One region of the Roseiflexus sp. genome, then DNA from elsewhere that is predicted to be linked to it. Evidence: riboswitches for the same ligand, from Rfam matches in the RefSeq annotation. Region 1 holds a riboswitch; the other holds the start of a gene.
What was found. Region 1 has a riboswitch for S-adenosylmethionine ahead of AC3EA7_RS17165 (O-acetylhomoserine aminocarboxypropyltransferase/cysteine synthase family protein). Riboswitches for the same ligand answer to the same signal wherever they lie in the genome.
Positions count from the first base shown of each region.

Region 2: another riboswitch for S-adenosylmethionine. It lies ahead of AC3EA7_RS00420 (methionine synthase); the one in region 1 lies ahead of AC3EA7_RS17165 (O-acetylhomoserine aminocarboxypropyltransferase/cysteine synthase family protein).

Region 1 covers NZ_JBYNRX010000090.1:16,213-21,571, forward strand. The annotation lists gene metX (homoserine O-acetyltransferase MetX) at 1-921, opposite strand, end outside; gene AC3EA7_RS17165 (O-acetylhomoserine aminocarboxypropyltransferase/cysteine synthase family protein) at 1,023-2,309, opposite strand; SAM riboswitch class I at 2,532-2,712, opposite strand; gene AC3EA7_RS17170 (zinc-ribbon domain containing protein) at 2,953-3,339, shown strand; gene dhaR (dihydroxyacetone kinase operon transcriptional regulator DhaR) at 3,716-5,359, shown strand, end outside.
Region 2 covers NZ_JBYNRX010000003.1:66,894-72,252, forward strand. The annotation lists gene AC3EA7_RS00400 (TM0106 family RecB-like putative nuclease) at 1-1,026, shown strand, start outside; gene AC3EA7_RS00405 (hypothetical protein) at 959-1,426, opposite strand; gene AC3EA7_RS00410 (DUF983 domain-containing protein) at 1,430-1,759, opposite strand; tRNA gene AC3EA7_RS00415 (tRNA-Val) at 1,929-2,005, opposite strand; SAM riboswitch class I at 2,249-2,385, shown strand; gene AC3EA7_RS00420 (methionine synthase) at 2,515-5,359, shown strand, end outside.

The DNA of each region.
Region 1 (5,359 bases):
TGCCGCCTCCAGCGAACCATAGCGCGCCGGCAGATCCCAGTAGTCCATGGCTTTAGTGATGTAGAGATACGAATTGGCGTCGAAGCGTGCATTGAAACTGGCGCCCTGATGTTCGAGATAACTTTCGATGACAAATTCCTGTGCCATAGTGTACGACGGTCCGCCGCGCTGAAAGGCGCGTCCGAACTTGCGCTCCAGGGAAGGTTCGCTCAGATAGGTGATGTGTCCGATCATCCGTGCCGTCGCCAGACCATCGACCGGCGGCTCGTGACCGTAGTAGTCGCCGTTGCGCCAGCGTGGATCGGTCATAATGGCGCGCCGCCCGATGGCGTTCCACGCGACCGTTTGTGCCGATGAGCGCGCGGCTGTTGCCAGCAGAATGGCGCCGTGCACCCGTTCTGGATATGCTGTCGCCCATTCGAGCGCCTGGAAGCCGCCCATCGAACCGCCGACAACCGCGAGCAATTGATCGATCCCCAGGTGGTCAATCAGGCGTGTCTGGGCACGCACCATATCGCCGATAGTAATGACCGGGAAGCGCAAGCCATACGGTTTGCCGGTCGTCGGGTCGATGCTGGAAGGTCCGGTGCTTCCCTTGCATCCGCCGATGACATTCGAGCAGATGATGAAATAGCGGTCAGTATCGAAGGGACGCCCGGGACCAACCATTGCATCCCACCATCCCGGTTTGGGGTCAGTCGAACTGTGACGCCCGGCAACATGCGCATCGCCGGAGAGCGCGTGCAGGATGAGAATAGCATTATCGCGCGCCGGGCTGAGTTCGCCATAGGTCTCGAATGCCAGCGTCAGCGGCGCGAGGTGCGCGCCGCTCTCGAGCGGCAGCGGCTCAAGCCAGGTGGCGTAGCGCGTCTGAACGAGACCAACGCCAAGCGGTGCACGCTCTGTCGCACATGCAATCATAGGATGCCTTCCTGGTTCGATACACACATTTCCACGTTCGATATTCGACGCTTCCATCCCTCTGGTGGCGCCGTTGCATTGCAACGGCGCTGCTGCTTCTCTTATACCTGCGCCAGCGCCTGATCCAGATCGGCGATGATGTCGTCGATCGTTTCAATCCCTACCGACAGGCGCACAAAATCGTCGGTGACGCCGGTGAGTCGCTGTTCATCCGGCGTCAACTGGCTGTGGGTTGTGCTGGCGGGATGGATGGCGAGGCTTTTGGCATCGCCAATGTTTGCCAGGTGCGAGAAGAGACGCAGGCTATTGATGAACTTCGCCCCGGCTGCGCGCCCGCCTTTGATTCCGAAACCGAGAATGCCGCTCTGTCCTTTCGGCATATACTTCTGCGCCAGCGCATAACTGGGGTGATCGGGCAAACCGGGATACAGCACCCAATCCACCTTGCTGTGCTCCTTGAGGAACTGTGCCACTGCCAGTGCATTCTGGCTATGGCGCTCCATTCGCAGACCCAACGTCTCGATGCCCTGGAGCAGTAGGAAGGAGTTGAATGGGCTGAGGCATGCGCCGATGTCGCGCAGGAGTTGCACACGCACCTTCAGAATGTACGCCAGGTTGCCGAACGCCTGGGTGTAGACCAGCCCGTGGTAGGACGGATCAGGCGTGGTGAACTCCGGGTAGCGCCCGTTCGTCCAGTCGAATCGGCCGCTATCGACCAGCAGCCCGGCGATGCTGGTACCGTGCCCGCCAAGGTACTTCGTGCCGGAATGGATGATGATGTCGGCGCCCCACTCGAATGGACGGCACAGGTAGGGAGTCGCTGTCGTCGAGTCGACCATCACCGCCACACCGCGTTCGTGCGCAATAGCGGCAATGGTTTGAAGATCGACGATATCCAGGCGCGGGTTGCCGACCAGTTCGAGAAAGACCAGTTTCGTGCGGTCGTCGATTGCCTTGCGGAAGCCCTCGTGATCGCGTGCATCGACGAAGCGCGTTGTGATGCCGAGTTTAGTCAGCGTATGGCGAAAGAGATTATAGGTGCCGCCATACAGATCGCTCGACGACACGATGTTGTCGCCGGCGCCTGCCACATTCAAAATACCCAGCGTCTCCGCCGCCTGCCCTGATGCAAGCGCCAGCGCGCCAACGCCGCCTTCGAGCGCCGCGATGCGCTGCTCGAGCACGTCAGTCGTCGGGTTCATAATGCGGGTATAGATATTCCCGAATTCCTGCAACCCGAACAATCGTGCGGCGTGATCGGTGTCCTTGAACTGATACGAGGTCGTCTGATAGATTGGCACGGCGCGCGCGCCGGTGGCAGGGTCGGGTTGCTGGCCTGCGTGAAGCGCCAGCGTCTCGAAGCCGGTGAAGCGGATGTCGTTGCTCATGGGTATCCCGTCTCCTTCGTTACATTGAGTGTGCGATAGCATTTCCTGGCAACAGCAAAGCCAGGGCAGCGCACTGTATCTACAGTGCTATGACTGCCGTTCGCGCGAACAATCTCTCGTGCAGCGTGAGGGCGACAAATTTGCCCTCATCTGTACGATGAGGGCTTCTCTGTGAGCTTTGGGGGATACCGTCGTGTGGGCATCAACTCCCGCAGCGCACGCCTCTCATCTTCCAGATACACTCTGCCGGAATTGGCACCTTCCAGCCGAAAAAAGAAGTGTCAGATCACTCGCCAGGAGAGCGGCATCATAATTGATGCCTGTTGGCGCCTGCACTTCTTATCCCTGACCGGTGGTTGCCGAGGCTTCATCGGGCCGGTCCCTCCGCCTCTCTGGATAAGAGTTGCGCTTATTGACTTGTTATCGAGATAGTATACGACTCTGGCGGGATTGTCAAGTGGGATACGTCTGGCGCAAATCCTCGACGTATGCTATACTTGGTCATGTCTTTTCAAGGTTTGGTTTTTGCGGGCTGCTTCTGCACCTCCTGACTCCTGCAGGCGCGGTGTCTCCAGGCTCATTCCCCCCAAACCCCAAGGACTCGGTATCATACGGTTATCATCACACAAGGAGCAGGCAAGCGATGAGCTTTACAGACAAGACACTCACCTGTCGGGATTGTGGCGTGGATTTTGTGTTCACTTCCGGTGAGCAGGAGTTTTACGCCCAGAAGGGATTCGCCAACGAACCAACGCGCTGTCCATCGTGTCGGCAGCAGCGCAAAGCGTCGGGCGGCGGGCGCAGCTATGGCGGACGCGGCTACAGCGAACGCAATGAGTATGACCGACACGACAGTTATGGCAACGGGCGTGGCGGTTATGGCGGCGAACGCCAGATGCATACCACAACCTGCGCTGCCTGTGGCCGTGAGGCGCAGGTGCCGTTCGTTCCGCGCGGCGATAAGCCGGTCTACTGTTCGGATTGCTTCCAGGAGCAGCGTCGTAGCAGCAGTGGCCGCGGGCGCTGGTAAATCTTCGTCTCATAAGGGTGACGGTTGTGATATGACCGTCACCTTTGTTTTTCGCTCCGCACCTGTTTAGGCTTCTCCCGGGAGCGCGCACATCTCTCCTGTCAGTGACAGGACTTACACGGTGGTGCATTTTCTGGCTTCGCCAGAGCCTGTGGCAGCGTGGCGCTCCCAGTTAAGGCGGTGTGGTGCGGCGGCTTTGCCGCCGCAACGCACCGCAAAAGAAGGCAAGTACCGCTCTGCCGAAGGCAAAAAGAGCCGTCACGCGGCTCGTCGGTAAGGCGACTGCGTAACTCCTGTAAGATGAGCAGTATCGTTTCATCGCAGCGTCCATCCGTTGATCATGATCAAAGTCGATCACCTATGAGCGATGTGAGCCATGCAGCTAACCTCCGGTCCTGTCGATAGTGACCTGCTCTCTGCAATCTGGCAGCAGTTTGTCGCCACAGGCGAGCTCAACTCCGCACTCGACCCGATTGTAGCGATGTCCTGGCAGCGGTGCATCCTGCGCTGCAACCCGGACGCTGTCCGGGACCTTCCCTGCATATCCGGGACGGAACTTGCAGATCGTCGTTCCAAACTCGCAGATCTCATTGCGCTGGCGCGCCCCTTCATGGAAGACATCTACCAGTTCGTTGAAGGCGCTGGCTATGTCGTTGTGTTGCTCGATGCATCAGCCTGTGTGCTGGATGTCCTGGGCGATGTCGCCGCGCAGCGCCAGGCAGAGGCGTTGGGGTTGCGTCCCGGCGCTTACTGGAACGAGGGATACGCCGGCACAAATGCGTTTGGGCTTGCGTTGTATGAACGGTGTCCTATCCACGTTGTCGGCGCTGAGCATTTCTTTCGGCGTTTCCACGGCTTGAGCGCCTCGGCAGCGCCTATCTACCACTGGGAAGGGCGACCTATCGGCATCCTGGGGATGGCGAGTCTGACCTCTGCCAGCAATCCCTCAACGCTGGCGATTGTCCATGCCGCAGCCCGGGCCATCGAACATCAACTGCATGCCGAAAAACTCTTCAATGAGTTGAACACGCAGCGCACGCAGTTGAGCGCTATTGTGGAAGCGATGGCAGATGGGTTGATCGTGTGCGATCAGGCAGGGTTGGTCGTGCATATGAACTCGTGTGCAGCGCAGATCCTGGAGGTCAAGCGTGAGACGGCGGTCGGTCGTGCACTGGACGCCTCGGTGGAGTTGCCGCCGGTGGTGAGAGAGGCAATGCATCAGTGTGCGACGCTGACCGATGCTGAGGTCAGTTTTCAGGTTCAGGGGTTGCAGGTCGGGTGTCTGATCAGTCTGATCCCGATCCAATGGCAGCTCGACCGCATGAATAATGTCGAGGGGTTTATCCTGGCGCTGCGACGCCTTGAGCAGGTGCATCGGATGGTGCAGCGCATGGTCGGAGCGCGCTCCAATTTCACCCTCGCCAGCATTATCGGCTCGTCGCATGCGATCAATCAGGTGCGCCGGCAAGCGCAGGCGGCAGTCCGTAGCAGCGCGCCGGTTCTGATCGTCGGTGAGAGCGGCACGGGCAAAGGAGTGCTGGCGCGGGTGATTCACAATGAGAGCGTCCGCGCTGAAGGTCCCTTTGTGACCGTCAATTGCCGGGTCCTGCCACGCGACCTGATCGTGGGTGAGTTCCTGGGGTACGACATCGGTGCATTTCATGGCAATGGTCTTCAGGGGCGCCCGGGGAAGTTCGAACTGGCCCATGGCGGCACGCTGCATCTGGAAGAGGTCGAGGCGCTGCCGCTCGACATGCAGACAGCGCTGCTGCGCGTCATTGAGACCGGTGAGGTGATGCGCCTGGGTGGGCATCGTGTGACCTGCGTCGATGTGCGGCTGATTGTCACAACGTCCCTGAACCTGGAGCGACTGGTGCTGCATGGCGATTTTCGCGCCGATCTGTACTACGCCCTCAGCCGCATGACCATCCGGTTGGCGCCGTTGCGTGAACGTACGGCTGATCTTCCACTGCTCATTCGTGATGTACTGGAACGGATGCACCGTCAGACCGGCAGAGCC
Region 2 (5,359 bases), on a different contig from region 1:
GCATTGATCAAGCGTCAGTCGGCGCCGCTCGCCGGATTCACTGCCCACGTGCGCCGCGCCGCTGCGATTGCCAATGGAGAAGCCCCGGTCATCTGGTTCGACAGTGACCATTGTCCATTCTGTCCATGGCGCACGGCGTGCGATGCCACGGCGCGCGAAACCCGCGACATCGCCCTGCTTCCTGGACTGAGCCAGCGGCAGGGGAGCGCCCTGCGGCGGCGCGGCATCCACCGGATGGATCAGGTTGTGACGCTCGATCCCGCGATCCTGGCGGCGCTGCCGGAACGCTCACCTGCGTCAGGCGCGCGTCTCCGGCGCCAGGCGCAGGCATTGCTCGCCGATCAACCGGCGCCGGTCAGCGCCGCCCTTCCGACACTTCCCGACGTCCGGCTCTTTCTCGATATTGAGAGCGACCCACAGACGCGTGAGCCGTGGGCATTCGGGCTTGCCAGCGCGCCGGGAGATCGCTTCGTGATCGTGGTGGAACCGTTGTTTGCCGGCAAGAACGCGCGGATCGACGGCGTTCCCGTTCTATGGGTGCGGAATGCTGAGGAAGGATGGCAGCACGTGCTCGACACAGCGCATATCGTTGGCGGCGCGCTGGCGCACTGGGGCGAAGCCGAGCGCCTGATGCTGACACAGAGCGCTGATCCGCAAACACGCCAGAACCTTGCGCCGTTCATGATCGATGCCCAACGCGAATTGAACCGGCGTGTCGCACTGCCCGTTCCCCGTTTGAGCGATCAGCGCGGCGGCGGGCTGAAAGCCATTGCGCGCTGGCTGGGGTGGACGTGGCCCCCTGGCGCCGATCACTGGACACTGGCATGGGAAGCATACCGGCAATGGCAGGGGCAACCATCGCTGTTCGACATACTGGCGCCGGCTATCGCCTATCTGACGGCTGATGTCGAGGCGCTGGCAGCAGTCTGGCGCTGGCTCGAAGCCTTCGTAGCGTCGGTCAACGCAACCGACGCGCCTCAAGATTGGCGTGCAGATCGAGATACTGCAACCAACCACGAATGCTGAGCGGACCGAGTTGATTATGCCTCACCAGGGTGGATTCAGCGCGGGGATCGGCGGCGCAGCGCCGCGCCAGTTGCACTGTTTCGTCACGCGTGTTGAGGAAGACATCGATCAGTTCGGCGAGGCTTAAGTCCACCGGTGGCTGATACCCGTCCATCTCATCGTTGATGAACGGCTCGCCGAGCGCAACGCGCATTCGGCGCTGCCCCCAGCGCTCCAATCCGATGATATGCCTGAGTTGCCGGCAATTGGCAGGCGTATCGGCGCTGGCGACCATGCGTTCCTTGAGTTTTGCTCCCGATGCCGCAAGCGTATCAGCCCAATCGGCAGTAGAGCGCCCCTTTGCCGGACGCTCCACCGCCAGACGCACGATCACATCGCGCAGATGTTCGTAAAGAGCCATTGATTAATCTTCCCGTATCGAGCCGGTCAGATACAGAATGCCTGCCCACAACGCGCGCGCATACCGGTAGAACCAGATAGCGAACGCCACCGAGACAAGCGTCAGCGCGACAATCAAAGGCCAGACCGGCATATCGGTAAAAAACGCCAGCGCTGCACCGCTGACCGCAACCGACGAGGTAGCCACCGTATTGATCGCCATCCCGCCGCTGAACTCACCGGCGCCACGCTCGAACACAATGCCGCACACCGGGCAGCGTACATTCATCGTGAACCGCGAACGAAACATGCGCCCGCGCTGGCATGCCGGGCAGGTCAGCAGAAGACTGGACAACAAGACGCGCAACACTCGCATCATGGCTGTGAAGGAGGGGATGTCAGGGGGTGAGGGTTAAGTTCATTGATCTCATTGCTCCAATCCCTGATCCCTAATCTCTAACCCGCAAACAAAAAGAGAATTGGAACTGAGACGAAATGCTCAATTCTCAATTCTCATGTGACACTGGTGGGCGATACTGGACTTGAACCAGTGACCTCCACGATGTCAACGTGGCGCTCTAACCAACTGAGCTAACCGCCCTTCTGCGAGATATATGGTAGCACTCCAGACGGGGGATGTCAAGCGATGGACGAATGACTTCACTGCACAAAGCGGTAACCACGAAACCACGAAGGTCACCAGGGGACACGAAGGACATGCGCTTCATGGTTCTTCCCCTTCGTGCGCTTCGGGTCCCTGGTGGTGAAGCCGGTGTGCAGTGGACTTATGAATCAATTGACATTGACGCACTTTTCTTCGCTATGCTATACTACCACATAAAGATGCTCATCCAGAGGAGTGGAGGGACCGGCCCGATGAAGCTCCGCCAACCCGTAACCGCCGGATCGAGCAGGTCAAACGATCGCACGATCCCCGGCTATAGGGTGGCAACTTCGGCAGCGCAGGCTGGAAGATGAGTGGTGATGAGGCTTCCGGGAACCTCGCGCAGGTGCGTGAGGTTTTTCATTAGCAACCCCTGCCACATCCAGCCGGATGCGATTCCTGATCGAGACAGGACCTGTCATCAAGCCAAATTGCGAGGTGTTTCCTTGACGAAGAGACCCACATACCTCGAAGCCCTGCGCGAGCGTGTTCTGATCTACGACGGCGCCATGGGCACCAGCATCGATACATTCGATCTGACGCCTGCCGATTATGGCGGCGAGCGCACCTTCGGCGCGCGCGATTATCTGGTCATCACCCGCCCCGACGTGATCGAGCAGATTCATGCCTCCTTTCTGGAATCGGGCGCGGATGTGCTCGAAACCTGCACCTTCCAGTCGACACGCCCGCGCCTGGAAGAATGGGGACTTGCCGGGCAGACGCACGCCATTAATGTCGCGGCTGCGCGCCTGGCGCGGCGCGTCGCCGACGCATTCGAGGCGCGCGACGGCAGGCCGCGCTACGTGGCCGGTTCGATGGGTCCTACCGGCAAACTTCCTTCGTCTGACGACCCGGCGCTTTCTGATATTACGTTCGATCAGTTGTCTGATATTTTCTACGAGCAGGCAACGGCGCTGATCGAAGGCGGCGTCGATGTGCTGCTGGTCGAAACGAGCGTCGATATTCTCGAAGTGAAAGCGGCGCTCGACGGCATTCGCCGCGCCAAAGCCGCACTCAATCGCCCGGATGTCGCGGTGCAGGCGCAGGTGTTCCTCGATCTCTCCGGCAAGATGCTCCTCGGCACGGAGGTTCCCGCAATCATTGCCACCCTCGAAGCGATGCCGGTCGATGTGATCGGCCTGAATTGTTCTACCGGTCCTGAGCATATGCGCGAGGCGATCCGGTATCTGACGCGGCACTCGCGTAAGCCGATCTCGTGTATCCCCAACGCCGGTCTGCCAATCGAGGTCAACGGCGAGACGGTCTACCCGATGGAACCAGAACCATTCGCGCGCATCCTGGGTGAGTACGTCCACGATTATGGCGTGGCGGTCGTCGGCGGGTGCTGTGGCACGCGCCCGGCGCATATTCGCCGGTTGCGCGAGGTGGTTGGCGTCGTTCCGCCGAAAGTCCGCGACATCGAGTACATTCCGAGCGCTTCATCAGGAGTGCGCGCGGCTGCACTGCAGCAGGAAGGCACGCTGACCATCATCGGCGAACGGGTCAATACGCTCGGTTCACGCAAGGTCAAACGCCTGCTGCTGAACGAGGATTACGACGGCGTGCTCGAAGTGGCGCGCGAACAGGTCGACTCGGGCGCGCATCTGCTCGATGTGTGCGTGGCAATGACCGAACGCTCTGATGAGCGCGAGATGATGGTCAAACTGGTCAAAAAGCTGACGATGAACGTCGAATTGCCGCTGGTGATCGACACGACCGAAGCCGATGTGCTCGAAGCGGCGCTGGCGATCTACCCCGGTCGCGCGGTGGTCAACTCGGTGTCGCTCGAAGGCGGGCGCGGCGATAAGATCGACCGCACGCTGCCGCTGGTGGCGCGCTATGGCGCGGCAACCATCGCTATGACGATCGATGAGGAAGGGATGGCGCACACCGCTGAACGCAAACTGGCGATCGCAAAACGCATTGCACAGATTGCGCAGGACGAGTATGGCGTGCCGGCTGAAGCGCTGATCTTCGATGTGCTGACCTTCCCGATCACCACCGGTCAATCAGAACTGCGCCGCGCCGCCATCGAAACCATTGAAGGCATTCGCCTGGTGAAGCAACACATCCCTGGATGCTTCACGACTCTCGGCGTCAGCAACCTGAGTTTTGGCGTCGCGCCGCATGCCCGCGCCACGCTCAATTCGGTGTTTCTCAAGCACGCCGTCGATGCCGGTCTCGATACGGCGATTATCAATCCGGCGCACGTCACACCGTATGCCGAGATCCCGCCGGAGCAGATCAAAGTCTGTGAGGACCTGATCTTCGACCGCGACGATCAGGCGCTGGCGCGCTTCATTCAGTTCTTCGAGGAGCACACGGCGGATGCAAAAGCCGAACGCGCCGACCCGACCGCGGGGATGACCGCTGCGCAACGCATCCACTGGAAGATCGTCCATCGCAAGAAGGAAGGCATCGAGGCGGACATCGACCAGGTGATCGCCGAGCGGATTTGTGAAGCGGAGACGCACGCCGGCGGCAGCAATGGCGTTGTTGATCCTGCCCAACGCTCGCGTGAGTCGCTCTTCGCATCGCCCTTCCGCAACGCCGTCGCGGTTGATGTGCTGAATACCGTCCTGCTGCCGGCAATGAAAGAGGTCGGCGATCTGTTCGGCGCCGGGCAACTGATCCTGCCCTTCGTGTTGCAGAGCGCGGAGGTGATGAAACGCGCCGTTGCGCACCTGGAACAGTACCTGGAAAAACTGGAAGGCGTCACCAAAGGCCGAATCGTGCTGGCGACGGTGTACGGCGATGTCCACGACATCGGGAAGAACCTGGTGCACACCATTCTTGCCAACAATGGGTACACCGTCTACGACCTCGGCAAACAGGTGCCGATCAACACCATCATCGAGAAGGCGGTCGAGGTCAATGCCGACGCGATCGGATTGTCGGCGCTGCTGGTGAGCACCTCGAAGCAGATGCCGCTCTGTGTGCAGGAACTCTACCGGCGCGGTCTCAAGTTCCCGGTGCTGGTCGGTGGTGCGGCGATCAACAAGCAGTACGGCCAGCGCATCCTGTTCGTCGATGAGAACACCCCCTACGAACCAGGCGTCTTCTACTGCAAGGACGCATTTGAAGGGCTGGAGACAGTCGATGCTCTGGCGGACCCGGCAGCCCGCGAGGCGTTCGTTGAGCGCGTGAAAGCGGAAGCCGCCGAGTCGCTCGGCAAGAAACAGCGTGGTCGCGTGGCGCTGGCGGAACTCGGACGCGCGACGCTGAGCGATACGTCGAAGGTGCGTTCGGCGGTGCGCACCGATGTGCCGATTCCAACCCCGCCGTTCTGGG